One region of the Kitasatospora sp. NPDC053308 genome, then DNA from elsewhere that is predicted to be linked to it. Evidence: predicted binding sites of a transcription regulator. Region 1 holds the regulator's gene; the other holds the start of a gene.
What was found. Region 1 encodes HrcA, which represses chaperone genes, less so after heat shock. Its sites were predicted from a motif close to TTNGCACTCNGNNNNNCNGAGTGCNAA; they were not measured.

Region 1 (15,198 bases):
AGCGCACGGGCGGGGCCCGGACGCGCGAGGGCCGGGGCGGAAGGCTCCGCCCCGGCCCGTCGGTGACGCGCGGGTCAGTCCACCTCGGCCACGGCCTCCGCGAACTGCGCCTGGTAGAGCCGGGCGTAGGCGCCGTCGGCGGCGATCAGCTCGTCGTGCGAGCCCTGTTCGACGATCGAGCCGTTCTCCATCACCAGGATCACGTCGGCGTCCCGGATGGTGGAGAGCCGGTGGGCGATCACGAAGCTGGTGCGGCCGGTGCGCAGCCGGGCCATGGCCCGCTGGATGAGCACCTCGGTGCGGGTGTCGACGGAGCTGGTCGCCTCGTCGAGCACGAGGATGGACGGCTGGGCGAGGAAGGCCCGGGCGATGGTGATCAGCTGCTTCTCGCCGGCGCTGACGCCGGTGCCCTCGTCGTCGATGACGGTGTCGTAGCCGTCCGGGAGGGTGCGGACGAAGCGGTCGACGTGGGCGGCCTTGGCGGCTTCGACGACCTGTTCGCGGGTGGCGCCCTGGGCGCCGTAGGCGATGTTGTCGGCGATGGTGCCGCCGAACAGCCAGGTGTCCTGGAGGACCATGCCGATGCCGGAGCGCAGGTCCTCGCGGGACATCGCGGAGATGTCGACCCCGTCGAGGGTGATCCGGCCGGAGCTGACCTCGTAGAACCGCATCAGCAGGTTGACCAGGGTGGTCTTGCCGGCGCCGGTGGGGCCGACGATGGCGACGGTCTGGCCGGGTTCGACCTTGAGGGAGAGGTCCTCGATGAGCGGCTTGTCGGGGTCGTAGCGGAAGGAGACGTCCTGGAAGGCGACCCGGCCGTGGACGGTGTCGGGCTTCTCGGGCATGGCGGGTTCGGGGCTCTGCTCGGGGGCGTCGAGGAGTTCGAAGACGCGCTCGGCGGAGGCGACGCCGGACTGCACCAGGTTGGCCATGCTGGCGACCTGGGTGAGCGGCTGGCTGAACTGCCGGGAGTACTGGATGAACGCCTGGACGTCGCCGATGGACAGCGCGCCGCCGGCGACCCGCAGGCCGCCGACGACGGCGACCAGCACGTACTGCAGGTTGCCGATCAGCATCATCGCGGGCTGGATGATCCCGGAGATGAACTGGGCCTGGTAACTGGCTTGGTAGAGCGCTTCGTTGTGCTCGCGGAAGGTGGCGGCGGCCTCGCGCTGGCGGCCGAAGGCCTTGACCAGGGTGTGGCCGGTGTACATCTCCTCGATGTGGGCGTTGAGCTGGCCGGTGGACTTCCACTGCTGGACGAACTGCGGTTGGGCCCGCTTGCCGACCCGGGTGGCGACGACCACCGAGAGCGGGACGGAGACGAGGGCGATCACGGCGAGCAGCGGGGAGATCCAGAACATCATCGCGAGCACGCCGACCACGGTGAGCAGCGAGTTGACGACCTGTCCCATGGTCTGCTGCATGGACTGGCCGATGTTGTCGATGTCGTTGGTGACCCGGCTGAGCACTTCGCCGCGGGGCTGCTTGTCGAAGTAGCTGAGCGGGAGGCGGGCGAGTTTGGCCTCGACGTCCTGGCGCAGCCGGTAGCTGGCACGCTGGATGGCGGTGGTGGCGAGCCGGCCCTGGAGGATGCCGAAGACGGCGGAGGCGACGTAGATGCCGAGGACCCAGAGCAGGACGGAGCCGATGGCGTCGAAGTCCATGCCCTGGCCGGGGGTGAAGTCGACGGCGGCGAGCAGGTCGGCGATGCCGTTGTCGCCGTGGGCGCGCAGGCCGTCGATAACCTGGGCCTTCGTGGTGCCGGGGGCGAAGCGGGCGCCGACGACGCCGGCGAAGATCAGGTCGGTGGCGTCGCCGAGGATCTTGGGGCCGATGACGGCGCAGCCGATGCCGAGGACGCCGAGGAGCAGGACGCCGAGGAGGATGGTGCGTTCGGGGCGCAGCAGGCCGAGGACGCGTTTGCCGGAGCCCTTGAAGTCCATGGACTTCTCGGCGCCCTGGCCGCCCATGAAGCGGCCGGGGCCGGCGGGGCCGCGGCGGGCGGCGGCGGCTTGGGAGTCGCTGGGCAGTTCGGTGTCGGGTTCTCTCCGGTCGGTCCTTCCGCCGCTCTTGTGCAGGTCGGCTTTCCCACCGCTCTTGTGCAGGTCGGCTTTCCCGCCGTGCTGGTGGGGGCCGGCCTTCGGGGTGTCCGTCGGGGGCTTTCCGGGGGTGGTCACGCCGCCTCCTGCTCGGTGAGCTGGGAGAGCACGATCTCCCGGTACGTCGGGTTGTCGGCCATCAGTTCGTGGTGGGTGCCGGTGCCGACGACGGCGCCTTCGTCGAGGACGATGATGCGGTCGGCGTCGCGGATGGTGGACACGCGCTGGGCGACGATGAGGACGGTGGCGTCGGCGGTCTCGCGGGAGAGGGCCTTGCGCAGTCTGGCGTCGGTGGCGTAGTCGAGCGCGGAGAAGGAGTCGTCGAAGAGGTAGACGGAGGGTTTGCGGACCAGGGCGCGGGCGATGGCGAGGCGTTGGCGCTGGCCGCCGGAGACGTTGCTGCCGCCCTGGGCGATGGGGGCGTCGAGGCCTTCGGGGAGTTTTTCGACGAAGTCCTTGGCCTGGGCGATCTCCAGGGCGTGCCAGAGTTCCTCGTCGGTGGCGTCGGGCCGGCCGTAGCGGAGGTTGCTGGCGACGGTGCCGCTGAAGAGGTAGGGCTTCTGGGGGACGATGCCGACGGTCTCGGCGATGGTGTCGGCGGCGAGTTCGCGGACGTCGACGCCGTCGAGGAGGACCTGGCCGGAGGTGGCGTCGAAGAGCCGGGGGACGAGGCCGAGGAGGGTGGACTTGCCGCTGCCGGTGGAGCCGATGATGGCGGTGGTCTCGCCGGGGCGGGCGGTGAGGTCGATGCCGCGCAGGACGGAGGCTTCGGCGCCGGGGTAGCGGAAGTCGACGTCGCGCAGTTCGAGGTTGCCGCGGCGCAGGACCTCGGTGACGGGTTCGGCGGGCGGGACGACGCTGGAGTGGGTGGCGAGGACCTCCTGGACGCGCTCGGCGCAGACTTCGGCGCGGGGCACCATCATGAACATGAAGGTGGCCATCATGACGCTCATCAGGATCTGCATGAGGTAGGAGAGGAAGGCGGTGAGTCCGCCGATCTCCATGTCGTGGCTGTCGATGCGGTGGGCGCCGAACCAGAGCACGGCGACGCTGGAGACGTTCACGACGAGCATGACGGCCGGGAACATGACGGCCATCAGCCGGCCGACGCGGCGGGCGACGGCGGTGAGGTCCTCGTTGGCGCCGGCGAAGCGGGCCTGCTCCTGGTCGTCCTTGACGAAGGCGCGGATGACGCGGATGCCGGTGATCTGTTCGCGCAGGACGCGGTTCACGGTGTCGATGCGCTCCTGCATGCTGCGGAACTGGGGGCGCAGCGCGCGGACCAGGAGGATGACGACGACGGCGAGGGCGGGGATGACGGCGAGCAGCAGGCCGGACAGCGGGACGTCCTGGTTGAGCGCCATGATGATGCCGCCGACGCACATGATGGGGGCGGCGACCATGAGGGTGAAGCTCATCAGGGCGAGCATCTGGACCTGCTGGACGTCGTTGGTGGTGCGGGTGATCAAGGAGGGGGCGCCGAACTGGCCGACTTCGCGGGCGGAGAAGCTCTGCACGCGGTCGAAGACGGCGGCGCGGACGTCCCGGCCGAAGGCCATGGCGACGCGGGCGCCGATGTAGACGGCGCCGATGGAGCAGGCCGCCTGGACGAGCGTGACGCCGATCATCACCGCGCCGATGCGCAGGATGTAGCCGGTGTCGCCCTTGACCACGCCGTCGTCGATGATGTCGGCGTTGAGTGTCGGCAGGTAGAGCGCCGCGAGGGTGGACACCAGCTGGAGGGTCACCAGCAGGGTGATCGGTCGGGAGTAGGGGCGCAGGTACGCCCGCAGCAGTCTGATCAGCACTAGCACACTCTTGTCGTCGCCGGTCGGGTTCGCACCCCAATTCTCGGTGTTCTGTAGCGTCGTACAGGCCATTCGGCGTGCGGGAACCGGAGGTTTGCCGGGCTTTTGCCGTACGGTCCGATTGGTCGCCGGGCGGTTCGGCGCGCAGTTCGTCCGTGCTTCGCCCGGGGCGCCTCACGGGGTGTGCCGGCCGGTGCGGCGCGCCCCGCGGGGCGGTCACCCCGGCGGTGGGGGCGTGCCGACCGGCTCCGCCCCCTTACGGAATGACCGGTTTCCCCCTAGGCTGCTGGTTGCCCCCTTGTTACTGACCGGTACCGTTCAGGTGAACCGGGGCCCGGCGACCGCCCCCACGGCCGCCGCGACATTCCCTCAGACGGCCACCCGCCCCCGGAGGTCCTCGTTGAGTTCCGCGCAGTCCCTGATCGACTCCGGCAGGCCCGACCTCGTCGCCGGGCGCCCCGCCTCCGTCGCCCACCTGTTCCTGGAGCGGGTCGCCGCGACCCCGAACGCCGAGGCCTACCGCCACCCCGCCCCGGTCGACGAGCACGCCGCGGACGGCGCGCCCGGCGCCGAGCAGTGGCGTTCGCTGACCTGGGCGCAGACCGCGACCCGGGTGAAGGCGGTGGCGGCCGGCCTGATGGCGCTCGGAATCCAGCCGGAGGACCGGGTCGCCCTGGCCTCCTCCACCCGGATCGAGTGGATCATCACGGACCTGGGCGCCATGTGCGCGGGCGCCGCGATCACGACCGTCTACCCGAGCACCAACGCGGACGAGACCGCCTTCATCCTGTCCGACTCCGGCTCCCGGGCGCTGTTCGCGGAGAACGCCGCCCAGCTGGCCAAGGCCGTCGAGCAGCTCGACCGGCTGCCCGGGCTGCGCACCGTGATCCTCTTCGACGCCCCGGACGGGGCCCCGGAGGCGCCCGGCCTGGACGTGATCACCCTCGCCGAGCTGGAGCGCCGGGGCACCGAGTACCTGGAGCAGCACCCGGACGCGGTGGAGAAGGCCGTCGACGGGCTCGGCAAGGAGCAGCTGGCGACCCTGATCTACACCTCCGGCACCACCGGCCGCCCGAAGGGCGTGCGCCTGGTGCACGACTGCTGGGCGTACGAGGGCCGGGCGCAGGAGTCCAGCGGGCTGCTGCGCTCCGACGACGTGCAGTTCATGTGGCTGCCGCTGTCGCACGTGTTCGGCAAGACGCTGATCTCCGGGCAGATCGCGACCGGGCACGTGATGGCGGTGGACGGCCGGGTGGACCGGATCATCCACAACCTGCCGGTGATCCGGCCGACGATCATGGCCTCGGCGCCGCGCATCTTCGAGAAGGTCTACAACGGCATCGCGGGCAAGGCCCGGGCCGAGGGCGGCGCCAAGTACAAGATCTTCCTGTGGGCCGCCAGGGTCGCGCGCGAGCACGCCCGGGCGGTCCAGGAGAGCCGGGTCGCCACCGGCACCGGCACCGCCCCGCTGGGCCTGCGGGTGCAGCACGCGCTGGCGGACCGGCTGGTCTACGCGAAGATCAGGGCGGCGTTCGGCGGGCGGCTGCGCGGCGCGGTCTCCGGCAGCGCCGCGCTGGCCCCGGAGATCGGCTTCTTCTTCCTCGGCGCCGGCGTGCCGATCCTGGAGGGCTACGGCCTGAGCGAGACCAGCGCCGGTTCCTGCGTCAACCGGGAGGAGGACGTGCGGATCGGCACGGTGGGCCGGCCGCTGCCCGGCACCGAGGTGCGGATCGCCGAGGACGGCGAGATCCTGCTGCGCGGCCCGGGCGTCATGCGCGGCTACCACAACCTGCCGGAGAAGACCGCCGAGGTGCTGGAGGCGGACGGCTGGTTCCACACCGAGGACATCGGCGAGCTCAGCGCGGACGGCTTCCTGCGGATCACCGACCGCAAGAAGGACCTGTTCAAGACCTCCGGCGGCAAGTACGTGGCGCCCAGCGAGGTGGAGGGCAAGTTCAAGGCGATCTGCCCGTTCGTCAGCAACATCCTGGTGATCGGCAACGGCCGCAACTACTGCACCGCGCTGATCGGCCTGGACGAGTCGGTCCTGCTGCCGTGGGCCGCCGAGCACGGCCTGGCCGGCAAGTCGTACGCGGAGCTGGCCGCCGAGCCGGCCGTCCACGAGCTGATCGAGGGCTTCGTGAAGCGGCTCAACGCGGGGCTGCAGCGCTGGCAGACGATCAAGAAGTTCCACCTGCTGCCGCGCGACCTCGACATCGAGCACGGCGAGCTCACGCCGAGCCTGAAGATCAAGCGCCCGGTGGTCGAGCGGACCTACGCGGACGCGGTCACCGCGATGTACGCGGGCGCCAACGAGGCCTGATCCGCCCCGCTCCCGTACGGCTCACCGGTTCGGGTGAGCCGTACGGGACAATGGGGTCATGCCCTCCGCACTCCCCGACGGCGAACCGGTGCCGTCCGACGGTTCCCTGCCCGCGCACGCCCTCGACGGGCTCGGCGGCCGGCCGTTCGGTTTCTACCTGCACGTGCCGTACTGCGCCAGCCGCTGCGGCTACTGCGACTTCAACACCTACACCGCCACCGAGCTGCGCTCCTCCGGGGCCGTCGCCTCCCAGGAGACGTACGCGGACAACGTGGTCGCCGAGGTCCGGCTGGCCCGGAAGGTGCTGGGGGACGCCGACCTGCCCGTGCGGACGGTGTTCCTCGGCGGCGGCACGCCCACCCTGCTGCCCGCCCGGGACCTGGTGAAGATGCTCGCCGCGATCCGCGAGGAGTTCGGGCTCGCCGACGACGCCGAGGTCACCACCGAGGCCAACCCGGAGTCGGTCGACCCGGCGTACCTGGCCGAGCTGCGCGAGGGCGGCTACAACCGGATCTCCTTCGGCATGCAGAGCGCCCGCCCGCACGTGCTGCGGCTGCTCGACCGCCACCACACCCCGGGCCGCCCCGAGGCCTGCGTGGCCGAGGCCCGCGCGGCCGGGTTCGAGCACGTCAACCTCGACCTGATCTACGGCACCCCGGGCGAGTCCGACGACGACTGGCGGGCCTCCCTGGACGCCGCCATCGGCGCCGGGCCGGACCACGTCTCCGCGTACTCCCTGATCGTCGAGGAGGGCACCCGGCTGGCCGCCCGGGTCAAGCGCGGCGAACTGCCGATGATCGACGACGACGTGCACGCCGACCGCTACCTGATCGCCGAGGAGGCGCTCGCCGCCGCCGGCTACTCCTGGTACGAGGTCTCGAACTGGGCCACCACCCCCGAGGGCCGCTGCCGCCACAACGAGCTGTACTGGACCGGCGCCGACTGGTGGGGCGCGGGCCCCGGCGCCCACAGCCACGTCGGCGGCGTCCGCTGGTGGAACGCCAAGCACCCCGCCGCCTACGCCCGGGCCCTCGCCGAGGGCCGCACCCCGGCGCTGGGCCGCGAGGTCCTCGAGGAGGAGGACCGCCGGGTGGAGCGCATCCTGCTGGAACTGCGCCTGGTCGACGGCGTCTCCCTCGACCTGCTCACCGGCACCGGCCGCGAGGCCGCCGCCCGCGCCCTCGCCGACGGCCTGCTCGCCCCCGGGCCGTACGCCGACGGCCGCGCCGCGCTCACCCTCCAGGGGAGGCTGCTGGCGGACGCCGTCGTACGTGACCTGGTGGACTGAGTGTCGTTAACGTGGTGTCAGCCGTCGGAGGGAGCGCGCAATGACCGCCATCGATGACCGGGTGACGGGGATCTTCGAGAACCTGGAGGTCCCCGAAGGCTTCAAGGCCGAGCTCATCAGGGGGGAAATCGTGATGACGGCCGGGCCGGACATGGTCCACAACCTCATCATCCGGGCCATCCAGCACCAGGCTCCGTACGCCCGGTGGAATGCTCTGACCACTCAGGATCTGGCTTTTTCCGGCGATGCCAGCGAGCCCCAGCCGGACCTGGTCGTGTTCGAGCGTGGGGCGGTCGAAGAGAGCGGCCGGTTGCTGCCGGCACCTGCGGTCACTCTGGTGGTCGAGGTGGTGTCGAAGACCAGCGTGCTCCGCGACTACCGGACCAAGCGGGAGCTGTATGCCGAGGGCCCGATTCCCGCCTACCTGATCGTCGACCCGATCAAGGGGCTCTGCGTGCTGCTCACCGAACCCGGTCGATCGGCCGCGTCGGGGCTGCCGGACTACGCCGTGGAGCGCACCGCCAAGTTCGGCGAGCCCGTCCCGCTGGATCTGCTCGGCATCACGCTCGACACCTCGGAGTTCCGGACCTACTCCTGACCCGGCAGGGCTACGAAGTCGATCAACTCCTCCACCCGGCCCAGCAGTTCGGGCTCCAGGTCCTTGTAGCTGTCCACCTTCGACAGGATGTGCTTCCAGGCCGCCGGGGTGTCCACCGGCCAGCCGAGGCGGCGGCAGGTGCCCTCCTTCCAGTCCTCGCCGCGCGGCACGGCGGGCCAGGCGGGGATGCCGACGGAGGCGGGCTTCACGGCCTGCCAGACGTCGATGTAGGGGTGGCCGACGACGAGCACCGACTCCCCGGTGACCTGGGCGGCGATGCGGTGCTCCTTGGTGCCGGGGAGCAGGTGGTCGACCAGGACGCCGAGGCGGCGGCCGGGGCCGGGGGCGAAGTCGGCGACGATCGCCGGCAGGTCGTCGATGCCGCGCAGGTACTCCACGACGACGCCCTCGACGCGCAGGTCGTCGCCCCAGACCCGCTCGACCAGTTCGGCGTCGTGGCGGCCCTCGACGTAGATCCGCGACTCGCGGGCGACCCTGGCGCGGGCGCCGGGCACGGCGATCGAGCCGGAGGCGGTGCGGGCCGGGGTGCGGGGGGCCGCCGGGCCGGCGGGGCGGACCAGGGTGACGACCCGGCCCTCCAGCAGGAAGCCGCGCGGGACCAGCGGGAAGACCCGGTGCTTGCCGAAGCGGTCCTCCAGGGTGACGGTGAACCCCTCGGCGGTCTTCTCGCAGCGCACCACCGCCCCGCAGAAGCCGGTCGTGGCCTCCTCGACCACCAGGTCCCGCTCGGCGGGCACCTCCGGGGCGGGCGTCCGCTTCTTCCACGGCGGGGTCAGGTCGGGTCCGTACTGGCGGCTGCGCATACGGGTGATCATAGGGACGGCGGACGGGCCGTCAGAGGCCCGGCGCGCCCCACACCGGGAACCAGCGGCTCAGGTCCTTCTCCAGCCGCAGGTCGTTCCCCAGCATCGCGTTGACCTGCAGCTCCAGCGGGCTGTTGCGCTTCTCCCCGCCACCGGGCACCGGGGCGAAGGGGTAGAAGGTGCCGCGCTTGTAGAGGTAGACCAGCGCCAGCGACTGCCCCTCGGCGTCGCGGAAGCCCACCAGCGAGCAGAGCAGCTGCGGCCCGAAGCCGTTCGCCTCCAGCTCGCTGTTGACCGCGTGCAGGTCGTTGACCAGCTCCGGCAGCTCCTCGGGGGTGTGCCGGGCGAGCAGCCAGGAGTACCCGTAGTCGTCCTTGGAGGCCTCCACCGGGACGCCGCCGCGCTCGGTGTCGGCGTCCAGCAGGGCCCGCACCTGCTGTTCGACCTGGACGAAGGCGGCGCCCTCGACGGCCGCGAAGCACACCGAGCCGAGCCCGGTCGGGGTGAAGCCGGCGCCGGCCTCCAGGGTGAGCGCGGCGGACGGCACGCCGAACAGCTGGTCGAGGTCGGGCCTGACGGGCTTGGTGCGGCCGAACAGGGCGTCCAGGAATCCCACGGCGGTCCTCTCGGGTCACGTCATCGGGTCGGTCACGTCATCGGGTCGGTCACGTCATCGGGTCGGTCACCGCGAGGGGCTCGGGCTCAGCGGCCGAGCTGCGCGGAGATCCTCGCCAGCTGCTCCAGCCGCTTCTCCAGCGTCGGGTGCGTGGACAGCAGCTGCGAGGCGGTCTCCCGGGCGCTCAGCGCGGGGGCGAAGTAGAAGGCGTTGTACGGCTGCGCCTGGCGCAGGTCCTTGCTGGGGATGGCGGCGATCTGTCCGGTCACCTTGGTCAGGGCGGAGGCGAGGGCGCTGGGCCGTCCGGTGAGCTGGGCGGCGGCGCGGTCCGCGGCCAGCTCGCGGTAGCGGGAGAGCAGCCGGGTGAGCAGGAAGCTGATCGCGTAGACGACCATCGAGACCAGCGGGATGAGCAGCGCGACGATGGCCGCGTTCTGGTCGTTGTTGTTGCGGCCGCCGCCCATGAAGCCGCCGTACACGGCGATCCTGGTCATCGCGCCGGCGAGCACCCCGAGGAAGCCGGCGATGGTCATCACCGCGACGTCCCGGTGGGCGACGTGGGACAGCTCGTGCGCGAGGACGCCCTCCAGTTCCTCCGGCTCCAGCCGGCGCAGCAGGCCGGTGGTCACGCAGACCACCGCGTTCTGCGGGTTGCGGCCGGTGGCGAAGGCGTTGGGCATGTCGTTGTCGGCGACCGCCACGCGGGGTTTGGGCATGTCGGCCAGGGCGCAGAGCCGGTCGATCGTGCCGTGCAGCTGGGGGAACTCCTCCGGGGACACCTGGTGGGCGCCCATCGCCCGTTCGGTGATCTTGTCGCTGAACCAGAACTGGGCCACGAACAGCCCGCCGGAGATCAGGACGATGAGCGGCCAGGCGCCGCGCAGCAGCGCGATCAGCAGACCGGTGAAACCGACGTACAGCAGCCCGATCACGAACATCGTCGCGACCATGCGGCCGGTCAGGCCGCGATCGGGTGCGAAGCGGGTGTGCTGGCCCGAGCTCGACATCGCTTGCTCCTCCATTCGCCGTCGCCTTCGATGCTGCCACCCGGACGGCCCGGGGGCACCACCCCCGCGCCCGGGAACCGTGAACGGTCGCCGCCGTGCGGGCCGTACCCGGAACTGCGGGAAGGATCACCCCGGTCGGGCCGTTCCTGCCGTAGGACCCGGGCCTTACACTGGCAGGTACGGTTTTGGCACTCGCGTGTTCAGAGTGCCAAGGGCGGGGCCTCCCGGAGCGGCCCCCGCCAGGACAGGCAGTACCAGAGGGACACAGACGGACAACGTGCGAAGACGGAGGTGCGTGCCCCATGGCCGGTGAGGTCCGCCAGCTGGACGATCGCAAGCTCGCCGTGCTCCGTGCGATCGTGCAGGACTACGTCGGCACCGAGGAGCCGGTCGGCTCCAAGGCCCTGGTGGAGCGGCACAACCTCGGGGTCTCGCCGGCGACGGTCCGCAACGACATGGCGGCGCTGGAGGAGGAGGGCTACATCCACCAGCCGCACACCAGTGCGGGGCGCATCCCGACCGACAAGGGGTACCGCCTCTTCGTCGACAAGCTCGCCGAGATCAAGCCGATGAGCGCCCCCGAGCGCCGGGCGATCCGGCACTTCCTGGACGGCGCGGTCGACCTGGACGACGTGGTGGCGCGCACCGTGCGGCTGCTCGCCCAGCTGACCCGGCAGGTCGCGGTGGTCCAGTACCCCTCGCTGACGCGCTCCACGGTGCGGCACATCGAGCTGGTGGCGCTGGCCCCGGCGAAGGTGATGCTGGTGCTGATCACCAACACCGGCCGGGTCGAGCAGCGGATGGTCGACTGCCCGGGCACGGTCGGCGAGACCGTCCTGGCGGACCTGCGCACGGCGCTCAACGCCAGGGCGGCCGGCCGCCTCCTGCCGGAGGTCCCGGGGCTGCTGGAGGAGCTCCCGGCGACGTTCGAGGAGGCCGACCGGCCGATCGTGGCCACCGTCCTGGCGACGCTGTTCGAGACGCTCGCGGAGCAGAACGAGGAGCGGATCATGCTGGCCGGCACGGCCAACCTGACCCGCTTCGGCCACGACTTCCCGCTCACCATCCAGCCGGTGCTGGAGGCGCTGGAGGAGCAGGTCATCCTGCTCCGCCTCCTGGGTGAGACCAACGACGCCGCGATGACGGTCCGGATCGGGCGGGAGAACGCCTACGAGGGGCTGATTTCCACCTCGGTCGTCTCGGTCGGTTACGGTTCGGGGGACGAGAGCGTGGCCAAGCTGGGCGTGATCGGCCCGACCCGGATGGACTACCCGGGCACAATGGGGGCGGTGCGGGCGGTGGCGCGGTACGTGGGCCAGATCCTGGCCGAGTCGTAGCAATACGACCGCGCGCCCCACCGGTGACGCGCGGTGACCAGTCGCAGCACTACTACAGGCGGAACAAGCGGAGCATTTGGTGGCCACGGACTACTACGCGGTACTCGGCGTCCGACGGGATGCGGGGCAGGACGAGATCAAGAAGGCGTTCCGGCGCCTGGCACGCGAACTGCACCCGGACGTCAACCCGGACCCGAAGACGCAGGAGCGGTTCAAGGAGATCAACGCCGCCTACGAGGTGCTCTCCGACCCGCAGAAGCGCCAGGTCTACGACCTCGGCGGGGACCCGCTGTCCCCGGGCGGCGGTGGCGGTGCGGGCGGCTTCGGGGCCGGTGCGGCGGGCTTCGGCTTCTCCGACATCATGGACGCCTTCTTCGGCGCCGCGGCCGGCCAGCGCGGCCCGCGCTCGCGCACCCGCCGGGGCCAGGACGCCATGATCCGGCTGGAGATCACCCTGGAGGAGGCCGCGTTCGGCACCACCAAGGAGCTCCAGGTCGACACCGCCGTCACCTGCACCACCTGCAGCGGCGAGGGCGCGGCCCCCGGCACCTCCGCGCAGACCTGTGACATGTGCCGCGGCAAGGGCGAGGTCTCCCAGGTCACCCGGTCCTTCCTGGGCCAGGTCATGACCTCCCGCCCCTGCCCGCAGTGCCAGGGCTTCGGCACCGTCGTGCCGACCCCGTGCCCGGAGTGCGCGGGCGACGGCCGGGTCCGCGCCCGCCGCACGCTGACCGTGAAGATCCCGGCCGGTGTCGACAACGGCACCCGGATCCAGCTGGCCGGCGAGGGCGAGGTCGGCCCCGGCGGCGGCCCGGCCGGCGACCTGTACGTCGAGATCGCCGAGACCACCCACACGATCTTCCAGCGGCGCGGGGACGACCTGCACTGCACCGTCACCATCCCGATGACGGCGGCCGCGCTCGGCACCCAGGTGCCGCTGCAGACCCTGGACGGCCTGGAGGAGGTCGACATCCGGCCCGGCACCCAGTCCGGCCAGTCGATCCCGCTGCACGGCCGGGGCATCACCCACCTGCGCGGGGGCGGCCGGGGCGACCTGATAGTGCACGTCGAGGTGAAGACGCCCACCAAGCTCGACGCCGAGCAGGAGGAGCTGCTGCGCCGCCTCGCGGTGCTGCGCGGCGAGGAGCGGCCCTCCGGCCAGTTCGCGCCGGGCCAGCAGGGCCTGTTCTCCCGGCTGAAGGACGCCTTCAACGGCCGGTAGCCGTCCGCGCGGGGGTGCCGGGGGCCGACCCCCGGCACCCCTTGCGCGTCTCCTCCCCGCCGCGGCCGCGCGCCGGCGGGGCCCCCACCGGAAAGGTTCCTCCGCATGACCGCGCCCGTCTTCGTCGTCGACACCGAGCGGATCGCCGCCGCCGCGCCCGGCAGCGTGGTGCGCCTGGACGGCCCGGAGGGTCGGCACGCCGCCGCGGTGAAGCGGCTGGAGGCGGGCGAGGCGATCACCCTGGCCGACGGGCTGGGGCTCGGCGTGGACGGGACGGTCGCCGAGGTGCTCGGCAAGGACGCCGTCGACGTGACGGTCGCCGCGGTGCGCCGGGAGCCGCGGCCCGCGCCGCGGATCGTCGTCGTCCAGGCGCTGCCCAAGGGCGACCGCGGCGAGCTGGCCGTGGAGACCATGACCGAGGTCGGCGTGGACGTGGTGATCCCCTGGTCGGCGTCCCGCTGCATCACCCAGTGGAAGGGCGAGCGCGGCGCCAAGGCGCTCGCCAAGTGGCGGGCCACCGCCCGCGAGGCCGGCAAGCAGTCCCGTCGGCTGCGCTTCCCCGAGGTGCGGGACCCGATGACCACCAAGCAGCTGGCGCCGCTCCTGGCGGGCGCCGCGTTCGCCGCCGTCCTGCACGAGGAGGGCGCCGAGCCGCTGGCGCACGCCCCGCTGCCCGCGGACGGGGACCTGGTGCTGGTGGTCGGCCCGGAGGGCGGGGTCTCCCCCGAGGAGCTGGCCGTCTTCGCCGCCGCGGGCGCCGAGCCGTACCGTCTGGGCCCCTCGGTGCTGCGCACCTCCACCGCCGGGGTGGCCGCCGGGGCACTGCTGCTGGGCCGCACCGGCCGCTGGGCGTAGGACCTGGCCCGGACCGTCCCCGGACCGTCCCGGGAGCGGCCCGTACTACGGCGCGGCGCGAGGGTCCAGCGGGCTCGCCCGGGGAGCCCGACTCTGCCGAAAAGCGCGGCGGCCCGTCCGCGCGGGTGCCTACGCTGGCCGCGTGACGGACTCCCTGAGCACCTCCGCGGGCGCCTACCTGCGCCACCCCCACCTGCACGGCGACCTGGTCGCCTTCGTCGCCGAGAACGACCTCTGGCTCGCCCCGCTGGACGGCGGACGGGCCTGGCGGCTCACCGCCGACCACCGGCCGGTGCACGATCCCCGGTTCTCCCCGGACGGGCGGCACATCGCCTTCACCTCCACCCGGGACGGCGCGCCCGAGGTGCACGTGGTGCCGGTGGACGGCGGACCGTCCCGCCGGCTCACCCACTGGGGCGGCGGCCAGACCCGGGTGCAGGGCTGGACGCCCGACGGCCGCCCGGTCGCCACCACCGCGGCCGGGCAGGCGACCTTGCGCCGCACCTGGGCGCACGCGGTGCCGCTGGACGGCGGCGAGCCGGTGCGGCTGCCGTACGGGCCGGTCGGCGGGATCGCCTTCGAGCCGGGCGGCGAGCGGGTGCTGCTGGCCAGCGCCGCGATCCCCGAACCGGCCTGGTGGAAGCGCTACCGGGGCGGCCGGGCCGGCAAGCTGTGGCTGGGCCGGGACGAATTCGCCCGGGTCCACGAGGAGTTGGACGGCCAGCTGTCCTCACCGCTGTGGGTGGCCGGTCCGGACGGCGGACCGGGCGCCCGGATCGCCTTCCTGTCGGACCACGAGGGCGTCGGCGAGCTGTGGTCCAGCCTCCCGGACGGGTCCGACCTGCGCCGCCACACCACCTGCGCGGACGGCTTCTACGCCCGCAACGCCGCCACCGACGGCACCCGGGTGGTCTACCACCGGGCCGGTGACCTCTGGCTGCTGGAGGACCTGGCCGGCGCCGAGCCGCGCCGCCTGGACGTCCGGCTGGCCGGACCGCGCAGCGGCCGCCGCCCCCGCCCGGTGACCGCCGCGCACTGGCTGGAGTCGGTCGCCCCCGACCGCACCGGCCGGGCCGGCGCCGTCGTGGTGCGCGGCAGCGTGCACTGGCTGACCCACCGCGAGGGCCCGGCCCGGGTGCTGGACGAGACGCCGGGCGTGCGCGGGCGCCTGGCCAGGGTGGTGCAGGGGGAGGACGGCGCCCAGGGCGTGCTGTGGGT
Region 2 (15,198 bases), on a different contig from region 1:
GCCACTCCGAGCCCAGCCGCCACCAGGCCGACCACCGCCGGGTAGTCGTCCGTCGCGAAGTCGATCCGGGGCTCGAACCCGGCACCCGCGCACAGTTCCACCAGGTGCCCCCGGCACTGCGGACAGCCGGCGATCCACTGCTCCCCCGCCAGCTCGGCCAGCTCCACCGCCCCGCCCCGCCCGGCCAGCGGGTGGGCGGCGGGCAGCAGGCCCACCAGCGGGTCGTCCAGCAACGGGGTGACCACCAGATCGGACCAGTCGGTACCGGCCGTCAGCTGCTGGGCCTCCAGGTTGGCCTCGGCCCGCGCCTCGCGCGGGGTGCCGTGGGCGGGCACCGGCAGTGCGGCGGCACCGTCGGAGTGCGGATAGCGGAAGGCCAGCGCGATCTCGCACTCGCCGCCGCGCAGCATCGCCAGCGACTCCGGCGGCTCCGCCTCGACCAGCGACACGCGCACCCCCGGATGGCCGTCCCGCAGCCGGGCGACGGCGGGCGGCACCAGGGTGGAACTCGCGGTCGGGAAGGACACCAACCGCACCCGTCCGGCCCGCAGCCCGGCGATCGCGGCCACCTCCTCCTCGGCGGCGGAGAGCCCGGCCAGGATCCCGGTGGCATGCTTGAGCAGGACCCGCCCGGCCTCGCTGAGCTGCATCCCGCGGCCCGCGCGGACCACCAGCGGGGTGTCCACCGACTTCTCCAGCGCCTTCATCTGCTGGCTGATGGCGGGCTGGGTGCACCCCAGCTCGCGGGCGGCGGCGGAGAAGGAGCCGGTGCGGGCGACGGCACGCAGGACGCGCAGGTGGCGGGCCTCGATCATGCCTCAGTTATAAGGCAATCTTTGCTCTCGGCAAAATTCTCCTGATAGTTGAACCGTCAAGAGCAGCGCCCGCGCCACGAGCCCGGCCGGCCCGGCGGCGGCCGGACAACAGCCGGAGGCCCGGCCCGCCTCCCCTCGCGGGGCGCGGACCGGGCCTCCGGTCAGTGGCTCGGGCCTCAGTGGGAGTGGCCGTGACCGTGGGAGTGGCCGTGACCGTTGTCGGCCTCCTCCTCCTTCTTCTCCACCACGAGGGTCTCGGTGGTGAGCAGCAGGGAGGCGATCGAGGCGGCGTTCTCCAGGGCGGAGCGGGTGACCTTGACCGGGTCGATGACGCCGGCCTTCACCAGGTCGCCGTACTCGCCGGTGGCGGCGTTGTAGCCCTGGCCGATCTCCAGCTCGGCGACCTTGGAGGTGATGACGTAGCCCTCCAGGCCGGCGTTCTGGGCGATCCAGCGCAGCGGCTCGTGCAGCGCCTTGCGGACCACGGCGACACCGGTGGCCTCGTCACCCGACAGGCCCAGGCCGTCGTTCAGCACCTTGGCGGCGTGGACCAGGGAGGCGCCACCACCGGCGACGATGCCCTCCTCGACCGCGGCGCGGGTCGCCGAGATGGCGTCCTCCAGGCGGTGCTTGCGCTCCTTCAGCTCCACCTCGGTGGCGGCGCCGACCTTGATGACGCAGACGCCGCCGGCCAGCTTGGCCAGGCGCTCCTGCAGCTTCTCGCGGTCCCAGTCGGAGTCGGTGGCGGCGATCTCGGCCTTGATCTGGGCGACGCGGCCGGCCACGGCCTCGGCGTCACCGGCACCGTCGACGACGGTCGTCTCGTCCTTGGTGATGGTCACGCGGCGGGCGGTGCCCAGCACGTCCAGGCCAACCTGGTCGAGCTTGAGGCCGACCTCCTCGGAGATGACCGTGCCGCCGGTCAGGGTGGCCAGGTCGCCGAGGATCGCCTTGCGGCGGTCGCCGAAGCCCGGGGCCTTGACGGCGACGGCGTTGAAGGTGCCGCGGATCTTGTTCACGACCAGGGTCGACAGCGCCTCGCCGTCGACGTCCTCGGCGATGATCAGCAGCGGCTTGGAGGCACCGCCCTGCAGGATCTTCTCCAGCAGCGGCAGCAGCTCCTGGATGGAGGAGATCTTGCCCTGGTTGATCAGGATGTACGGGTCCTCCAGGACCGCCTCCTGCCGCTCCGCGTCGGTGACGAAGTACGGCGACAGGTAGCCCTTGTCGAACTGCATGCCCTCGGTGAAGTCCAGCTCCACGCCGAAGGTGTTCGACTCCTCGACGGTGATGACACCGTCCTTGCCGACCTTGTCGATCGCCTCGGCGATCAGCTCGCCGACCTGGGTGTCCTGCGCGGAGAGGGACGCGACGGCGGCGACGTCGTCCTTGCCCTCGATCTCGCGGGCGGCGGACAGCAGGTGCTCGGAGACGGCGGCGACGGCCTTGTCGATGCCCTTCTTCAGGGCGGCCGGGCCGGCACCGGCGGCGACGTTGCGCAGACCCTCGTTGACCAGGGCCTGGGCCAGCACGGTGGCGGTGGTGGTGCCGTCACCCGCGACGTCGTTGGTCTTGGTGGCGACCTCCTTGACGAGCTGCGCACCAAGGTTCTCGTACGGGTCGTCCAGCTCGACCTCACGGGCGATGGTGACACCGTCGTTGGTGATGGTCGGGGCGCCGAACTTCTTGTCGATGACGACGTTGCGGCCCTTGGGGCCGATGGTCACCTTGACGGTGTCGGCCAGCTTGTTGACACCGCGCTCCAGCGAGCGGCGGGCGTCCTCGTCGAACTGCAGGATCTTCGCCATGTTCCCTATTCCCTCGGGGCTGCGGCCGGCCCACCGACCGCTGAACAACGTGAGCCGACAACCGCGCCCCGGGCCACTGTCACGAAGGACACGGATCCGGGGCGGGTCGGGACGTCTTACTTCTCGATGATCGCGAGGACGTCGCGGGCGGAGAGAACCAGGTACTCCTCGCCCTGGTACTTCACCTCGGTGCCGCCGTACTTCGAGTACAGGACGATGTCACCGACGGCGACGTCGAGCGGCAGACGCTGGCCGTCCTCGAAGCGGCCCGGGCCGACGGCCAGGACGACGCCCTCCTGGGGCTTCTCCTTGGCGGTGTCCGGGATGACCAGGCCGGAGGCCGTGGTCGTCTCGGCGTCGAGCGGCTGGACCACGATGCGGTCCTCAAGCGGCTTGATGGCAACCTTGCTGCTGGTGGTCACGTCCGAGCTCCCCTTCGGAGATTACGGGGTTTTCTAACGGGTAGGGGCGAGCCTGCGAGCCTGCCGTCGCGGGGGTCAGACACGCTTCTTCGCGTTAGCACTCCCCCGGTGGGGAGTGCCAAGGACGACCATAGGCCCGTGTTAGCACTCAGTCAACCAGAGTGCCAACGGCGCGCCCGGGCAGTCCCGGACCGCGGATGAGTAGCCGTACTCATGTGCGACCGAGCGCGCCCTGCGCACACTCGTGCCATGACCGACACCCCGGTACGGCTGGGCCCGTCCGGCGCGCAGGACGCCGTGCTCGCCCTCCTGCTCCTGCCGCTGCTGGCCGCCCTGCCGTTCATCGCCTTCCGGCTCGGCGGAGCGGTGGCCGAGGCCGCCGGTTCCGATTCCGGCGGCTGCTTCCTGTGGGCCGCGCTCTCCTTCGCGGTCATCGGCTGGGGCACCCCCCTCGCCGTCGTCGTGGGCGGTCAGCGGGCCGGCTACCAGCTGCTGCCGATCGCCGCCGGGATCTCCCCCTTCATGATCCCCGTGCTGCTCTGCCTGGGGGCCTTCCGGTGAGTGCGCCCTCGCGCCGACCCGCGAGAATGGCCCCGTGGACACCGAGAACCTCCAACCCCTGCTGGCCCCCGAGGGCCAGGCCCTGCTCGCCGAGCTGCGCGAGTTCGCCCCCGAGGAGGAACTGGCGCTGGCCACCCGGCTGCGGCGGGAGCACCCGGCGGAGCTGGTCTCGGCGGCCTTCGGGCAGGCACGGCTGCGGCAGCGGGCTCGGGCGAAGTTCGGGGCGGACGCGGACCTGATGTACTTCACGCCGAACGGGGTCGAGCAGTCCACCCGGCGCAGCGTGGCCGAGTGGCGGGCGCGGCGCTTCGCCGAACTGGGCGTGCGGCGGCTGGCGGACCTGTGCTGCGGCATCGGCGGGGACGTCCTGGCGCTGGCCCGGGCGGGCATCGAGGTGCTGGCCGTCGACAAGGATCCGGCGGCGTGCGCCGCCACCGCCGCGAACGCCGCCGCGCTGGGCCTGGCCGAACTGGTCGAGGTGCGCTGCGCGGACGTCGCCGAGGTGGACGTCGCCGGCTACGACGCGGTGTTCACCGACCCGGCCCGGCGGACCTCGCGCGGCCGGGTGTTCGACCCGGAGGCGTACGCCCCGCCGCTGTCCTGGGCGATCGAGGCGGGCCGGCGGACCCCGATCGGGGCGCTGAAGGTCGCTCCGGGCATCCCGCACGAGGCCGTCCCGGAGGACGCCGAGGCCGAGTGGGTCTCCGACCACGGCGACGTCAAGGAGGCGGTGCTCTGGTTCGGCACCGCGGCCGCCCGCCCGCACCGCGCCACCCTGCTGCCCCAGGCCGCCAGCCTGACCGGCGGCGACCTGCCCGACCCGCCGGCCGGCCCGGTCGGCCGCTACCTGTACGAACCGGACGGCGCGGTGATCCGGGCCCACCTGGTGGCCGAGGTCGCCGAGCAGGTCGGCGGCCGGCTGATCGACCCGAAGATCGCCTACCTGACCTCCGACGAGCTGGTCGCCACCCCGTACGCGCACGCCTTCGAGCTCACCGACGTGCTGCCCTTCCACATCAAGAAGCTGAAGGCACTGCTGCGCGAGCGCGCGGTCGGCACCGTGGTGATCAAGAAGCGCGGGATGGCGATCACCCCGGAGGAGCTGCGCCGCCAGCTCAAGCCCTCCGGGCCGAACACCGTCACGGTCATCCTCAGCCGCACCGACCACGGCCCGCTGATGATGCTGGGGCAGCCGGTCCGGGCGTCCTGACGGCGGTCGGGAGCGCCGCTCTACGAGGCCGGGGCCTGGATGTAGTCCTCCAGCCGGGCCACCGAGAAGCCCTGCTCCTGGATCCGGGTCAGCAGGTCGCCGAACATCTGGGTCATCGTGGCGCCCTTGAGCTCCTTGGGGCCGCGGAAGTGCGCCAGGATGATGTCGCCGGGCTTCAGCTTCTTGTCCGCCGCCTGGTACTGCATGTCGTGGATCTGCATCGACTCGCGCCACAGCACGATCGCGCGCGGCCCGCACTCCTGCACCGAGGTGTTGAGCGTCGGGGTGTTGGCGCCGTCGCCGAACGGCGGGCGGAACAGCAGCGGGGCGGTGCCGTACTGCTGGGTGAGCGCGGCCTGGTCGTCGCAGATCTCGGACTTCTGCTTGTCGGCCGGGAGCTTGCTCATCACCGGGTGGGTGACGGTGTGGTTCTGGATGTGGTTGCCCAGGGCCTGGAGCGGCTTGAAGTAGCCGTAGTCGTTCTTGACGATGTCCTTCGTCAGGAACATCGAGATCGGCACCTTGAGGTCGGTCAGCATCTCGACGAACTTCGGGTCCTTCTCGGCGCCGTCGTCGATGGTGATGAAGACGACCTTGTCGCTCGTCTTCACGTCGCTGAACACCGGCACCGGCCCGGTCCGCTGGAGCTTGACGGGCTTGTCGGCGGGCGGTGCCGGGGCGGGTGCGAGCGGGGTGAGGTTCCACTTCGCCCAGGCCGCCGCGTCGGCGCCGGCCGGAGCGGTGGCCCCGGCGGTGGCGGAGCCGGTCGGCGCGGGCGCGGCTCCGCCGGGCTTGGACGCGGCCGGCGCCGACGTGCCGGCCGCCGGCGCGGCACCGCCGCCGTCGTCGCCGCACGCGGTGGCGAAGGCCAGCAAGGCCAGCGCCCCCGCCGCGTACGTCCTGGTCCTGCTCAGCCCGTTCCTGCTCACCGCACCGCGCTCCCGGTTCCCGTCCAGCTTCGTCTCAGCTATGCACGGTAACGGCCGGGGTCCCGGTTCCCGGTGAAGGCCTGTTCGACGGGCGGGGCCTGTTCGACGTGCTCGCTGGTGAAGGACCAGCGGTGCACCGGGCGGCCGAGCAGCTCGGCCGGCGGGTCCGCGACCGGCACCGGCTCGCCGCTCCACCAGGTGATCAGCAGCACCCGCTCGCCCGGCGCGGAGAGCAGCTCGGCGCGCTCCAGCCCGGCCGCACCGCGCACCGCCGGCAGCACCGATTCCCGGACCCAGGCGGCGAGTTCGGCCCCGCGGCCGGCCGCCGCCCGGGCCTCCCACATCGCGGCGACGGTCACGCGGCGCCGCCGCCGAGGGCGTCGTAGGCCCGGCCGTGGAGGTCCCCGTGCCCGATGCCCCCGGCCGGCACGTGGACGTCGGTCACCGGCAGCGAGGAGTCGGCGGAGAGGTCCAGGGAGGACGGAGCGCGGTCGCGCCACACCATCTCGGCGCCCAGCGCGGCGACCATCGCGCCGTTGTCGGTGCACAGGCCCGGCCGCGGCACCCGCAGCCGGATGCCGGCCCGGTCGCAGCGCTGCTGGGCCATCTCGCGCAGCCGCGAGTTGGCCGCCACGCCGCCGCCGATCATCAGGTGGTCGACGCCGTTGTCCTTGCACGCCTTGACGGCCTTGCGGGTGAGCACGTCGGTGACCGCCTCCTGGAAGGACGCCGCCACGTCGGCGATCGGCACCTCCTCGCCGGCCCGGCGCTTGGCCTCCACCCAGCGGGCGACGGCGGTCTTCAGGCCGGAGAAGGAGAAGTCGTACTCGGGGTCGTTCCGGCCGGACAGGCCGCGCGGGAAGGCGATCGCCTTCGGGTCGCCCTCGCGGGCCGTCCGGTCCACCACCGGGCCGCCGGGGAAGCCCAGGCCGAGCACCCGGGCGACCTTGTCGAAGGCCTCGCCGGCCGCGTCGTCGATGGTCGCGCCGAGCGGGCGGACGTCGGTGGTGATGTCCTCGCTGAGCAGCAGCGAGGAGTGCCCGCCGGAGACCAGCAGGGCCATCGTCGGCGAGGGCAGCCGGCCGTGCTCCAGCTGGTCGACGCAGATGTGCGAGGCGAGGTGGTTGACCCCGTACAGCGGCTTGTCCAGCGCCCAGGCGTACGCCTTGGCGGCGCTGACGCCGACCAGCAGCGCGCCGGCCAGGCCCGGGCCCGCGGTGACCGCGATGCCGTCCAGGTCGGTCGCCTTGACCCCGGCGGTGTCCAGCGCGCGCTGGATGGTCGGGACCATCGCCTCCAGGTGGGCGCGGCTGGCGATCTCCGGGACGACGCCGCCGAAGCGGGCGTGGTCGTTCACGCTGGAGGCGACCGCGTCGGCCAGCAGCGTGGTGCCGCGCACGATGCCGACGCCGGTCTCGTCGCAGGAGGTCTCGATGCCGAGGACGAGCGGTTCGTCAGCCATGGCGGGTGTCCTCAATGTCCTTCGGGTCGGTGCTGTCAGTGCTGGGGTGGTCGAGGCGCATCACCAGCGCGTCGACGTTGGCGGGCTGGTAGTAGCCGCGCCGGATGCCCACCGGTGCGAAGCCGTGGCGCTCGTACAGCCGCTGGGCGCGCGGGTTGTCCACCCGCACCTCCAGCAGCAGTTCGGCGCAGCCGCGCCGGGCGGACTCCCGGATCAGGTCGGTGAGCAGCGCCGTGCCGAGGCCGGCGCCCTGGTGGCGCTCGTCGACGGCGATGGTCTGGACGTCGCCCTCGCCGGCGATCGCCATCAGCCCGGCGTAGCCGACGATCGCGCCGTCGGCGGCGGTGGCGACGGTGTAGTGGCGGGTGCCGCCGGGGTGGGCCTCGGCCAGCTCGGACCAGAACATCCCGGTTGACCAGGCGTCCTCGGGGAAGAGCCGCTGCTCCAGTTCCATCACCGGCGCGATGTCCCACCAGCGCATCGGGCGCAGGGTGGTGCCGTGGTTCACGCCGGGAGCACCGCCTTGTAGCCGGCCGGGACCTGGGCGTCCGGGCGGCGCAGGTACAGCGGGACGTTCGGCAGCAGCTCGCGCCCGGCCGCCAGCTCGGCGGCGGCGAAGCCCGCCAGGGCGCCGGCCGACACGTGCTCGGGGCCGTGCGCGTCCGGGAAGGCGTCGGGGTAGAGCAGCGCACCGGCGCCGACGGCACGCGGCCGCGCGGCCAGCTCGGCCGGTCGGTCCACGCCGGGGCCCTCGCTGCGGCGGCCCTCGGCGTCGTAGGAGGCCCAGTAGACCTCCTTGCGGCGCGCGTCGGTCGCGACCGTGAACGGCTGCCCGGCCAGGCCCTCGGCGCGGGCCTGGAAGGCGATCGCGTCCAGGGTGCAGACCCCGTACACCGGCAGCCCGAGGGCGTGGCCGAGCGCGGCGGCGGTCACCAGGCCGACCCGCAGGCCGGTGTACGGCCCCGGGCCGACGCCGACCGCGATCCCGGTCAGCCGGTGCTTGTCCACCCCGGCCGTCCGCAGGACGCGGTCGATCGCGGGCAGCAGCAGTTCGCCGTGGCGCCGGGCGTCGACCTGATGGGTCTCGGCCAGGACGGCGGTGCCGTCGTGGACGGCGGCGGTGACGGCGGGGGTAGCGGTGTCGAACGCGAGCAGCAGCACGGGTCAAGGTTAGACCGACGTTGGGCCGACCGGCCGATCGGCAAGGTGTGCAGGCCGGGAACACACATCCGAGGCGCTGCGAACCGGACGGACGGACCTGGCACGATAAGCCCGTACGAAAAAGGGACGGCAGCGGGAGCGCACGTGGCGAAGACGGGTCCTGGAGTGGTGGTCACGGGGCTGACCCTGGGGGCCCTGGCGGTGGTGAGCCTGCTGGCCTTCCAGGCCAACGGTGCCCAGGACCGGGCCGGCGGTGCCAAGCCCACCGCCACCACCACCGCGGCCGGTACGGCCACCGCGCCGGCGCCGACCGCCTCGGCCACCCCGACCGTCCCCCCGCTGCCGGCCACCTCGGGCTCCGGCACACGGGTCGTCTACTCGGTGAGCGGGCACTACGTCTGGCTGGTCGACCCGAAGAAGAACCCGCAGGTCGCGGCCGCCTTCCCGGTCACCCCGGGGACGGTCGAGCCGGCCCCGGGCAGCTACGCGGTGACCAGCCGCACGCCGACCACCACGGGCACGGACGGCCGGCAGATCGAGCACGTGGTGCGCTTCGCCCAGCAGAGCGGCGTGGTGTTCGGCTTCAGCGCGGCGGTGGACGGCACGACCCCGACCGCCGACCCGAAGGCCAAGACCGGCGGCATCCGCAGCGGCCGCGCCGAGGGCCAGCTGCTCTGGGACTTCGCGCCGAACGGCACCAAGGTCGTCGTGGTCGCCTAGGGCGCACCCGACACCACGAAGAGCGGGCGCCTCACGCGGCCCGGGGCGTGCGCGCCTCGGGCTCGTCGGCCTGCCTGGGGGCGGGTCCGGGCGGCGTGGACACCGCCTCGGCGGCCGCGCAGGCGGCCAGCAGCGCCCGCATCGGCTCCCCCGGAGCGGGGTGGGTGGACTCTCCGGCCCCGGCGGCGCGGACGGCGCGCTCCGGGGCGGGGGTGGTGCTCGACATGGCGCCTCCCTAGTTAGGCAGACCTAACCGCAGCACCCATCCCACCACGCCCGGCACCCGGCCCGCAACATCTTGCCGACAGTCCGTCGGCAAGTCGGCGCGACCCGCCGCGCGGCCGGAGGGCCGCGCGGACACGCGGCTACCCGGCTACGCGGCTGCGCGGCTGCGCGGCTACGCCAGCTTCGCCAGCTCCACGTCCGCCCAGCGCGGGCCGATGCCGGTCAGCACCACCTGGCGGGGGTCGTGGTCGTCCCCGGCGGTGTCGCCCAGGGCCCGCTCGATCCGGACCTCCAGCCGGTCCTCGGACAGCCGCTCGACCTTGCCCTCGCCCCACTCGACCACGATCACCGACTCCGGCAGCGAGACGTCCAGGTCGAGGTCCTCCATCTCGTCCAGGTCCCCGCCCAGCCGGTACGCGTCCACGTGCACCAGTGCCGGGCCGCCGACCAGCGAGGGGTGCACCCGCGCGATCACGAAGGTCGGCGAGGTCACCGCCCCGCGGACCTGCAGGCCCTCCCCCAGGCCGCGGGTCAGCGTGGTCTTCCCGGCCCCCAGCTCGCCGGAGAGCAGCACCAGGTCACCCGGCCGCAGCAGCGCGGCCAGCTCCCGGCCGAGCCGGCCCATCCGGTCCGGGGTGGGGACGGTGAGAGTGGCGTGCGAGCCCATGCGCGATTCTTGCCCTTCGGTCCGTACCGGCGCGCCGACCACCGGCCGCCACCGCTACCGTGCCACATCGCCGCACCCCGGTGCGGCGGGCGGGTGTCGGGGCGGGCCGTCAGACGGGGTCGACGGCCGACTCGGCGGACGGCGGCACGGCCGACTCGGCCTCCCGGTCCCGGGCCAGGTCGAGGACGGCCGCGGGCAGCGGCGCGGCCCCGGCGAACTCGGCGGCCCGGCGCAGCAGCAGGGCCAGCTCGCGGTCGACCGGCTCCGGCCGCTCCAGCATCACCAGGTGCCCGGCCCCCTCGGCCAGCACCAGCTCGGCGCCCGGCAACCGCGCGACCATCGCCTCGCTGTGCGCCGAGGGCGTCAGCAGGTCCTTCGTCCCGGCCAGCACCAGCGCCGGCAGACCGCGCAGCGCGGCCAGCGCCTCGTACTTCTCGTGCGCCCCGAACACCGGGTAGAACTCCGCGACCACGTCGATCGGAGTGGCGTCCAGCAGCTGCTCGGCGAAGCGCACCACGCCCGGGTCGACGTCCCGGCCCCCGAAGGAGAACTTCCGGTAGAAGACGGCCGTCACGTCCGAGCCCAGCCGCCTGGTCGCCTCCACCAGGTCCACCTGGCGGCCCAGCAGCTTCACCACACCGGGCGCGAGCCTCTTGAACAGCTTCGCGCCGGCCGTCGGCAGTCCGAGGTCGACCTGGTTCCAGTCACCCGCGAGCGTGCCGATCAGGGCGACCCCGGCGACGCGCTCCCGGAACAGCTCCGGGGCCTGGTCGGCCAGCGCCATCACCGTCATGCCGCCCATCGAGTGGCCCACCAGCACCAGCGGTCCGGTCGGCGCGACGGCGTCGATCACGGCCTTGAGGTCGCCGCCCAGCTGGTCGATGCTGGCCGGCTCGCCCGCCAGGTACGTACGGGAGCGCTCCGAGCGGCCGTGGCTGCGCTGGTCCCAGAAGACCAGCCGCATGCCCTCGCGCAGCGCGGCCCGCTGGAAGTGCCAGCTGTCCTGGTTGAGGCAGTAGCCGTGGCAGAACACCACCGTCAGCGGTTCGGCGCCGCCCGCCCGCCCGTCCGGCCCGGGGCCGTCCCCGGCGCCGTCCGGCGAGTCCCAGCCGGTGCCGTCCAGCTCCACGTACAGCTCGGTGCCGTCCGGTGCGGTCACCGTGCGCGGGCGCCCGCGCAGCGAGCCGTACGGGGCACCGGCGTCCAGCTCGGCCCTGGCCCGGCGGCGCATCGCGCGGCCGACCGTCAGCCGCTCGATCGCCACCCCCGCGGCCGCGCCGGCCGCCAGCACACCGACCGAGATCCCGATCACGCCCGCCCGGCTCACCCCGGTGGCCGCGCCGGCCGCCTTGGCGACCGCCGCGACCGCTCCGTCCCCGGCCGGCGTCTCGGTCATGCCGACGGCACCCAGGGGTGGCTGCCGCCGAGGTAGCGGCGGGGCACCCGGGCGCCGATCCGGGTGACGATCTCGTACGAGATGGTGCCGCAGGCGCGGGCCCAGTCCTCGGCGGTCGGCTCGCCGCGCTCGCCGTTGCCGAACAGCAGCGCCTCGTCGCCGATCCCCGGGGTGTCCCCGCCGAGGTCCACGACGAACTGGTCCATCGCCACCCGGCCGGCCACCGTGCGCCACTTGCCGCCGATCTGCACCGGTCCGGTGCCGCTGGCGTGCCGGGGGACGCCGTCGCCGTAGCCGACCGGGACGAGGCCCAGGGTGGTCGGTCCGGGAGTCGTGTAGTGGTGGCCGTAGCTGACGCCGTGCCCGCCGGGGACCTCCTTGACCAGCGCCAGCCGCGCGGTCAGCGCCATCACCGGGCGCAGCCCGAAGTCGGCCGGCGAGCCCACCTCGGGCACCGGCGACAGCCCGTACGCGGCCAGCCCGGTGCGGACCAGGTCGAAGTGCGACTCCGGCAGCAGCAGCGTGGCCGGCGAGTTCGCCAGGTGCCGCACCTCGGGGCGCAGCCCGGCCGCCTCGGCCACGGCCAGCGCGCTGCGGTAGGAGTCCAGCTGGGCGCGGATCGAGGGGTGGCCCGGCTCGTCGGCGGCCGCGAAGTGCGACCAGACGCCGACCACCGTGAGCAGCCCCTCGACCTCGGCGCGCCGGGCGGCGGCCACGAGTTGCGGCCAGTCGTGCGGCTGGCAGCCGTTGCGGCCGAGGCCGGTGTCGGCCTTCAGGTGCACGCGCGCGGGGATGCCGGTCTCGCGGACGGCCGGCAGCAGCTCGTCCAGCGCCCACTGGCCGCTGACCGAGATGTCCAGGCCGGCCCGGAGCGCCTCGCGCCACGGCCCGCCGGGCGTCCACAGCCAGCACAGGATGCGGGCCCGCTCCGGGCCGATGCCCGCGGCCCGCAGCGCCAGCGCCTCGTCGGGCGTCGCGCAGCCGAGCCAGCCGACCCCGTTCGCGACCGCCTCGCGGGCGCACTCGACCGCGCCGTGGCCATAGGCGTCCGCCTTGACCGCGAGCATCACCGCCGTGCTGCCGACGCGCTCGCGCAGCGCCGCGAGGTTGCCGCGCAGGGCGGCGAGATCGATGGTCGCCTCGGCCCGTGCGCCGTCGGTCAGGGTGGCTGTGCCGGTCGTGTTCGCAGTTGTCATCAGGGTCAGTCTCCCAGACGTCCCGGAGTCCTCGCCGAACGGCCCGTCGGTGCGGCGGCCGACGGCCGGCGGGCGGTGGTCGGCCGGGCGCTCGTCGTACCCTCCTCGGACGCCGCGGACGGAGCGTTCGGTTCCGCCGGTCAGCCCTCCCGGACGGCCCGCCAGACGGCGGGCAGCGCCTCGGCCACCGCGAGTGCCGTCACCGGCGCGCCGGGCGTTCCGGCCGCCTCGCGGCCCGCCAGACCGTGCAGGTAGGCGGCCACCGAGGCGGCGTCCAGCGGCGGCAGACCCGCCGCCAGCAGCGAGCCGGACAGCCCGGCCAGGACGTCGCCGCTGCCCGCCGTGGCCAGCCAGGAGGTGCCGGTCGGGTTCACCCGGACGGCTCCGCCCGGATCGGCGACCACGGTGGTGGAGCCCTTCAGCAGCACGGTGGCGCGGTAGGCGGCCGCCAGGCGGCGGGCGGTGGTCAGCCGGGCCGCGGCCAGGTCGTCGGCGGCCGGCGGCGGGGTGCCCTCGGCGCCGGCGAGCAGCCGGGCGGCCTCGCCGGTGTGCGGGGTGAGCAGGGTCGGCGCCGTCCGGCCGGCCAGCGCCGCCGGGCCCAGCCGGCCCAACTCGGTCAGCCCGTCCGCGTCCACCAGCACCGGGACGTCGCTCGCCAGCGCCTCGGTCAGCGCCTGCCGCGCCCCCTCGCCGCCCCCCGGCCCGACCACCCACGCCTGCACCCGCCCGGCACCGGCCGGCCCGCCCTCGGTGACCAGCGCCTCGGGGAAGCGCCGCACCACCTCCTCGGCCGCGGTGCCCACGTACCGGACGGCGCCCGCGCCGCCCCGCAGCGCCCCGGCGACCGCCAGCAGCGCCGCCCCCGGGTACGTCGCCGAGCCGGCCGCCACCCCGACCACGCCGCGCCGGTACTTGTCGCTCTCCGCGCCCGGCAGCGGCAGCAGCGCCGCCACGTCCGCGTGCTGCAGGGCCGTCACCTGCGCCTCCGGCGGCTGCAGCCCGATGCCGACCAGCTGCACGGCGCCCGCGTACGAGGCCCCCGGGTCGACCAGCAGACCGGGCTTGTAGGTGCCGAAGCAGACCGTGACGTCCGCGCGCAGCGCCACGCCCGGCACCTCCCCGGTGTCGGCGTCCACCCCGCTGGGCAGGTCCACCGCGACCACCACCCCGCGCCGCTCGGCCCGCGCGTACGGCTGCGCCCCGGGACGCAGGCCGCCCCGGCCGCCGATGCCGACGATCCCGTCCAGCACCAGGTCCGCGCGCGAGAAGTCGGCCAGGCCGACGTCCTGCTCCGCCGTCATCCGCCCGCCGGACGCGTGCAGCGCGGCCAGGCCGCCCTCGTGCGCCCGCTCCGGCGCCAGCAGCACCGCCGTCACCCGAGCCCCGCGCCGGGCCAGCGCGGCCCCGGCGTACAGCGCGTCACCCCCGTTGTCCCCGCTGCCCGCCAGCACCACCACCCGGCTGCCGTAGACCCGGCCCCGGCGGCCCGTCAGCAGCCGCGCGCACGTGGCCGCCAGCCCCGCGGCCGCCCGCTGCATCAAGGTGCCCTCCGGCAGCCGCGCCATGAGCGCGGCCTCGGCGGCCCGGACGGTTTCCACAGGGTGTGCATGACGCATGGGGACTCCTTCGGCAGGCGCGGCTACCGCCGACGCTAGCCCGCGTCACCGCCCCACGGGAGTCGGGCCTGCGGCACACTTTCGAGTGACAACCACTTCGATCCCCCGCCGGTGTCGGTCCGTACGCCTACCTTGTGGCCCGGCACGGACCCACAGGAGGGAGAAGGGCCATGGTCGCCATGCCTGCAGTCGAGCGCCCCGTCAGCCCGGAGGAAGTCCTCCAGGCATTCCTGAAGCTGGACACGCCGCCGGGTTTCAAGGCCGAGCTCATCGAAGGGGACATCGTCGTGACGCCACCGCCGGACGGAGAACACGAGTCCGCGTTCGCGCTGCTCAACCGGCAGTTCATGCGCAAGGTCGAGGCCGAGTTCGACCTTTACGGGACCAAGGGCCTGGTCGTGCCGACCGGACGCTTCATTCCCGACGGCACCATCGCCCCCGTCGGCCACTTCCTGAACGCCGGTTCCTGGGCGGACCCGTCCGGTGTGCTTCTGGTCTTCGAGGTCACGTCCACCAACCCGACCAAGGACCGCGAGCAGAAGCGCCGGGGCTACGCCTCCGCCGGCATCCCCTGCTTCCTGCTGGTCGACCGCAGCAAGGGCATGGTCACGCTGTTCACCGAGCCGAAGGGGGACGACTACCTCGCCCGTAACGAGGTCCCCTTCGGCAAGTCGATCGACCTGCCCGCCCCGTTCTCCTTCACGCTCGACACGGCGCCCCTGCGGTAGGACGCAGCCACCGCAGGGACGCCGTGGGAGCCGCTACTCGACGGTGACCGACTTCGCCAGGTTGCGCGGCTGGTCGACCTCGTGGCCCTTGGCCGTGGCCAGCTCGCAGGCGAAGACCTGCAGCGGGACGGTGGAGACCAGCGGCTGGAGCAGGGTCGGGGTGACCGGGATGCGGATCAGGTGGTCCGCGTACGGCACGACCGCCTCGTCGCCCTCCTCGGCGATCACGATCGTGCGGGCGCCACGGGCCCGGATCTCCTGGATGTTGGAGACGATCTTGTC

Region 2: groES (co-chaperone GroES) is a predicted target of HrcA. The motif match lies at 3,187-3,213, and genes of this name have one in related genera.

What each region holds. Positions count from the first base shown of each region.
Region 1 is NZ_JBVJJY010000006.1:114,513-129,710, forward strand. Features, by position in the region: gene ACZ6Y7_RS15945 (ABC transporter ATP-binding protein) at 75-1,973, opposite strand; gene ACZ6Y7_RS15950 (ABC transporter ATP-binding protein) at 2,177-3,910, opposite strand; gene ACZ6Y7_RS15955 (AMP-dependent synthetase/ligase) at 4,311-6,233, shown strand; gene hemW (radical SAM family heme chaperone HemW) at 6,292-7,521, shown strand; gene ACZ6Y7_RS15965 (Uma2 family endonuclease) at 7,562-8,119, shown strand; gene ACZ6Y7_RS15970 (DUF3097 domain-containing protein) at 8,110-8,943, opposite strand; gene pspAB (PspA-associated protein PspAB) at 8,975-9,559, opposite strand; gene htpX (zinc metalloprotease HtpX) at 9,646-10,566, opposite strand; gene hrcA (heat-inducible transcriptional repressor HrcA) at 10,869-11,903, shown strand; gene dnaJ (molecular chaperone DnaJ) at 11,983-13,125, shown strand; gene ACZ6Y7_RS15995 (16S rRNA (uracil(1498)-N(3))-methyltransferase) at 13,231-13,980, shown strand; gene ACZ6Y7_RS16000 (S41 family peptidase) at 14,123-15,198, shown strand, end outside.
Region 2 is NZ_JBVJJY010000001.1:975,987-991,184, reverse strand. Features, by position in the region: gene ACZ6Y7_RS04655 (LysR family transcriptional regulator) at 1-815, opposite strand, end outside; gene groL (chaperonin GroEL) at 992-2,623, opposite strand; gene groES (co-chaperone GroES) at 2,740-3,045, opposite strand; gene ACZ6Y7_RS04640 (hypothetical protein) at 3,295-3,606, shown strand; gene ACZ6Y7_RS04635 (THUMP-like domain-containing protein) at 3,641-4,816, shown strand; gene ACZ6Y7_RS04630 (polysaccharide deacetylase family protein) at 4,837-5,745, opposite strand; gene ACZ6Y7_RS04625 (hypothetical protein) at 5,784-6,104, opposite strand; gene tsaD (tRNA (adenosine(37)-N6)-threonylcarbamoyltransferase complex transferase subunit TsaD) at 6,101-7,207, opposite strand; gene rimI (ribosomal protein S18-alanine N-acetyltransferase) at 7,200-7,688, opposite strand; gene tsaB (tRNA (adenosine(37)-N6)-threonylcarbamoyltransferase complex dimerization subunit type 1 TsaB) at 7,712-8,368, opposite strand; gene ACZ6Y7_RS04605 (hypothetical protein) at 8,513-9,088, shown strand; gene ACZ6Y7_RS04600 (hypothetical protein) at 9,120-9,314, opposite strand; gene tsaE (tRNA (adenosine(37)-N6)-threonylcarbamoyltransferase complex ATPase subunit type 1 TsaE) at 9,486-9,980, opposite strand; gene ACZ6Y7_RS04590 (alpha/beta fold hydrolase) at 10,090-11,376, opposite strand; gene alr (alanine racemase) at 11,373-12,572, opposite strand; gene ACZ6Y7_RS04580 (NAD(P)H-hydrate dehydratase) at 12,713-14,188, opposite strand; gene ACZ6Y7_RS04575 (Uma2 family endonuclease) at 14,359-14,916, shown strand; gene glmS (glutamine--fructose-6-phosphate transaminase (isomerizing)) at 14,950-15,198, opposite strand, start outside.